Regions from separate parts of the Nonomuraea sp. NPDC059023 genome, predicted to be linked through region 2. Evidence: riboswitches for the same ligand, from Rfam matches in the RefSeq annotation. Region 2 holds a riboswitch; the other holds the start of a gene.

Region 1 (2,442 bases), on a different contig from region 2:
GAGTCGCCGGAGGTGAGTGCTCCGTACTCCTCAGCTGAGAGGAGGTCCTCCGGGTCGCCTTCGAGGCGTACCCGGAACATCCAGCCCTCGCCGTAAGGGTCGTTGTTGACCAGCGACGGATCGTCCACGACGGCCTGGTTCACCTCGGTGACCTCGCCGCCGACCGGGGCGTAGATCTCGCTCACCGACTTGGTCGACTCGACCTCGCCGATGGAGTCGCCGGCCTCGACGTTGGAGCCCGCCTCGGGAAGCTGCACGAAGACGACGTCACCCAGGGCCTCGGCGGCGAAGGCCGTGATGCCGACGGTCACGGTCCGGCCGTCGTCGAGACCGGCCACCCATTCGTGCTCCTTGGTGTAGCTCAGCTCGTCAGGGATGCTGCTCACTTACGTCCTCCTGCTAGTTACTGCGCTTGTATTCACGAACGGGCGCTGCGCTTGTAGAAGGGCAATGCGACGAGGTCCATGCCCTCCTGGCTGCCCCGGATGTCCACGGCCACGCCTTCGGTGACACCAGTGTCCACGTAGGCCATCGCGATGGGCTTACCCAGGGTCTGGGAAGGGGCCCCGCTGGTGACCTCGCCGACCACGGCGCCGTCCTTGGTCACCGGGTACCCGTGGCGGGGGACCCGGCGCCCGTGCGCCACCAGTCCGACCAGGCGCCGCCGCGGCGGGTCGTTCTTGACCGCCTCCAGCGCCGCCCTGCCGACGAAGTCGCCGGGCTTGTCGAATTTCACCACTCGGCCCAGGCCCGCGTCGAACGGGGTGAGCGCGGTGGACAGTTCGTTGCCGTAGAGCGGCATGCCGGCTTCGAGGCGCAGCGTGTCGCGCGAGGACAGTCCCGCCGGAATCAGCCCGTACGGCTCGCCCGCCTTGACCAGCGCCTGCCACAACGGCACCGCGTCCTCGTTGGCGATGAACAGCTCGAAGCCGTCCTCGCCGGTGTAGCCGGTGCGGGCGATGAGCGCCTGGGCCCCGGCGACGACGCCGGGCAGCCCGGCGTAGTACTTGAGTCCGGGCAGGTCGGCGTCGGTGAGCGAGGAGAGGATCTCCTGGGCGCGCGGACCCTGCACGGCGATGAGCGCCCACTGCTCGGACCGGTCGTCCACGACGGCGTCGAACCCGGCGGCGCGCGCGGTCAGCTCGCGGGCCACGAGGAGGTAGTTGGAGGCGTTGGCCACGACCATGAACTGTTCGTCGGCGAGCCGGTAGACGATCAGGTCGTCCAGGACCCCGCCGTCCTCCCCGACGATCATCGTGTAGCGGGCCCGTCCGGGCGCCAGCGCCGAGAGGTGGCCGACGAGCGCGTAGTCGAGTGCCTCGCCCGCCTGGGGCCCGGTCAGGAAGATCTCGCCCATGTGCGAGAGGTCGAACAGTCCGGCGGCGGTGCGCACGGCGTTGTGCTCGGCGGACTCGCTGCCGTAGCGCAGCGGCATCAGCCAGCCGGCGAAGTCGGTCAGCGTCGCGCCGAGACTCTCGTGAACGTCTCGCAGCGGTGTCGGTCGGGACATTGGTCTTCGCACCTCAGGGCAGGGTCGGATGCCAGCATCCTCCCCCTCTGTCATCGATGCCTGAGAGCTTCGCCCGGGTTTTGCCGGACTTTCACCTTCGGCGAGGCCCGGAGGCCTGCTTTCCAGAGGCACCTCGCCCGAGCGGTCCTTTGCCTTGAGAGGTTCGCGGGGAGGGCTTGCTCCTTCAGGGGCTCTGACCGGATTGTCAGAACGCTCTCCCGCACGGGTTCACCGGTGTCTCCAACCAGCCTAGTGCCGTCACGGGGGTGTTGTCGCGTGTGGATCGCGCCAATCGATCTCTTCCGTGAGCTTGTGCAGGGTTGTGGCGCCGATGCGGCCTTCGGTGTACATCTGGCCGAGCGTCTCGCGCTGCGCCCTGGCGAGCTCGTCGCGCAGGTCGTGCGGGGCGCCGGCGTTCGCCTCGACCGCGAGCAACTGCCGCTGCGCCCACAACGTGCCGGTGTCGAGCCGGTGGGAGATCTGGTCGAGCCTGCGCATCGCCGCCGCGGCCGCCGCCTGCCGCGCCCGCGCCTCCTCCTCCGGCGCCGCGACACCCCCACTCTCCGGTACGGCGGCGCGGCACGTGAGCAGGGCGAACCCGCTGACCAGCACCACCGAGGCGGCGGCGAAGATCAACGCGTCCTGGGCGGGCAGCGCGGGGATGGCCAGCGCGATGGCCAGCGTCGAGGCCCCGCGGGTGCCGCCCAGGGTGAGGGCTCGGACGTTGTGCCGGTCGACGGCCAGCGCGAACGCCAGCCGTACCAGCAAACTCGCGCCCAGCAGAGCCGCGGTGACCAGCAGGACCGTCGTGAGCGGCAGGCCGGAGTGTGAGCCGCCCAGATCGCGTAGCTGGAGCCCGAGCAGGACCGCGAGCGTGCCGCCGAGCAGGAACGTCAGGACCTGCCAGGTGATCCGCTCGGTGGCCCGCGCGG
Region 2 (2,442 bases):
CGCCAGGCCGTCCGACTCCATCGCGCTCGCCCTGCGCACCGGTGCCCGGATCTTCGCCAGCGAGGAGGTCGTGCAGGAAGCCGGTGTGATCATTCCTGACGACCAGGAGGACGAGGTGGAGAAGTTCAGGGAGTTCCTTGACACGATCACGCCCGAGGACTTCGGCAGGGCGGGGTAGGTATTTCAGTGAATTTACGCTTCACGACGCGCCGAGCCGGATCGTTGACTGCGCTTGGTCACGGTCCTACGGTGCAAGTGAAACCCGTGGTCGCGCGTTGCGAACCCCCAGATCAGGCCGCGGGATGAGAGAAAGCCGGAGGTCCGCGTGGCGGTCAGCAGCGGCGAGGGAAAGACGGCCGGCCAGGAAGATCCGGTGCGGCGCGAGAGCGCGCGGCAGCGTGCCGGAGAGCAGGGCCTGCTCTTCGACGACGCCCCCGCGACACTTCCGGGTGACATCGGCTACCGGGGCCCGACGGCCTGCTCGGCGGCCGGCATCACCTACAGGCAGCTGGACTACTGGGCCAGAACCGGCCTGGTCGAGCCCACGATAAGGGCCGCCCAGGGCTCCGGCTCGCAGCGCCTGTACAGCTTCCGCGACATCCTGGTGCTCAAGGTCGTCAAGCGGCTGCTGGACACCGGAGTCTCGCTCCAGCAGATCCGCACCGCCGTACAGCATCTGCGTGATCGAGGCGTCGCCGACCTCGCGCAGATCACGCTCATGAGCGACGGCGTCAGCGTCTACGAGTGCACCTCCGCCGACGAGGTCATCGACCTGTTGCAGGGCGGTCAGGGCGTGTTCGGGATCGCGCTGGGCAAAGTCTGGCGGGAAGTCGAGGGGTCGCTCGCGGAGCTGCCGGGGGAACGAGCCGCGGCCGGTGACGACCCGGCCGACCACCCCGCGGACGAGCTGGCGCAGCGGCGTCGCGCGCGCAAGATCGGATAGCTGAGCGTGCCGGAACGCCTGACGCGGTCCGGCGTAGTAATCTAGGTCCCGAAGGCTGACGACCCCGTGCGGGAGAGTCCCCGACCCTGAGTCGGGGCGCCGAAGGAGCAACCCTCCCCGGAATCTCTCAGGCAACCGGTACCGCTCGGGTGAGGCAACTCTGGAAAGCAGGCACGCCAGCCAGGCGCGCCTCACCGACGGTGCAAGCCCCGCCCGCGGGGTGAAGCTCTCAGGTCCCATGACAGAGGGGGAGACCCGGCCACCGCGCCCCGGCGCCGGTCTCCATCGCCTCGGGAGGGCACCCTCATGACCGACCTGACAGCACCTCCGTTCTCCACCCGCCACATCGGGCCCTCGGCCGACGAGCAGCAGCGGATGCTGGAGGCCGTCGGCTTCGAGTCGGTCTCCGATCTGGTGGCGGTGGCGGTGCCCGAGGCCATCAGGGCCAAGGACCAGCTGAAGCTGCCCCCGGCGGCCAGTGAGAGCGAGGTCATCGCCGAGCTGCGCGAGCTGGCCGGCCGCAACCGCGTGCTCACCTCGATGATCGGCCTGGGCTACCACGACACGATCACGCCCGCGGTGATCCGCCGCAACCTGCTGGAGAACCCCGGCTGGTACACCGCGTACACGCCCTACCAGCCCGAGATCTCGCAGGGCCGCCTCGAGGCGCTGCTCAACTTCCAGACGGTGGTCTCCGACCTCACCGGCCTCGACGTGGCCGGCGCCTCCCTCCTGGACGAGGGTACGGCCGCCGCCGAGGCGATGACCCTGGCCCGCCGGGCCGGCAAGTCCAAGAGCCCCGTGTTCGTCGTCGACGCCGACGCCCTCCCGCAGACCAAGGCCGTGCTGGCCACCCGCGCCGAGCCGCTGGGCATCGAGCTCGTCTACTCCGACCTCGACGGCGAGCTGCCCGAGTGTTTCGGGGTGCTGGTGCAGTACCCGGGCGCCTCCGGCCGCGTGCGCGACTTCCGCGCGCTGGCCGAGCGCGCGCACGGCGCCGGCGCCCTCGTGGTCGCCGCCGCCGACCTGCTCGCCCTCACGCTCATCGCCGCGCCCGGCACGCTCGGCGCCGACATCGCGATCGGCTCCTCCCAGCGCTTCGGCGTGCCGTTCGGGTTCGGCGGGCCGCACGCCGCGTACATGTCCGTGCGCGAGGGGCTGCAGCGGCAGATGCCCGGCCGCCTGGTCGGGGTCTCGGTGGACGCCGACGGCGCGCCCGCCTACCGCCTGGCCCTGCAGACCCGCGAGCAGCACATCCGCCGGGAGAAGGCCACCTCCAACATCTGCACCGCCCAGGTGCTGCTGGCCGTCATCGCCGGCATGTACGCGGTCTACCACGGGCCGGCGGGCCTGCGGCGGATCGCCCGCCGTACCCACGCCCACGCCGTGACGCTCGCCGAGGTGCTGCGCGCGGGCCGTGTGGAGGTCGTGCACGGCGAGTTCTTCGACACCGTGACCGCCCGCGTGCCCGGCAGGGCCGCGCAGGTCGTCGCCGAGGC

Evidence for each region. Region 2 has a riboswitch for glycine ahead of gcvP (aminomethyl-transferring glycine dehydrogenase). Riboswitches for the same ligand answer to the same signal wherever they lie in the genome.
Region 1: it holds a riboswitch for glycine, as region 2 does, so the genes downstream of both, gcvT (glycine cleavage system aminomethyltransferase GcvT) here and gcvP (aminomethyl-transferring glycine dehydrogenase) in region 2, are expected to answer to the same signal.

The regions. Positions count from the first base shown of each region.
Region 1 covers NZ_JBHYIO010000001.1:497,889-500,330, forward strand. The annotation lists gene gcvH (glycine cleavage system protein GcvH) at 1-386, opposite strand, end outside; gene gcvT (glycine cleavage system aminomethyltransferase GcvT) at 419-1,510, opposite strand; glycine riboswitch at 1,643-1,741, opposite strand; gene ACFWYW_RS02330 (cation:proton antiporter) at 1,769-2,442, opposite strand, start outside.
Region 2 covers NZ_JBHYIO010000036.1:41,543-43,984, reverse strand. The annotation lists gene ACFWYW_RS43860 (bifunctional nuclease family protein) at 1-178, shown strand, start outside; gene ACFWYW_RS43855 (MerR family transcriptional regulator) at 326-943, shown strand; glycine riboswitch at 1,003-1,097, shown strand; gene gcvP (aminomethyl-transferring glycine dehydrogenase) at 1,250-2,442, shown strand, end outside.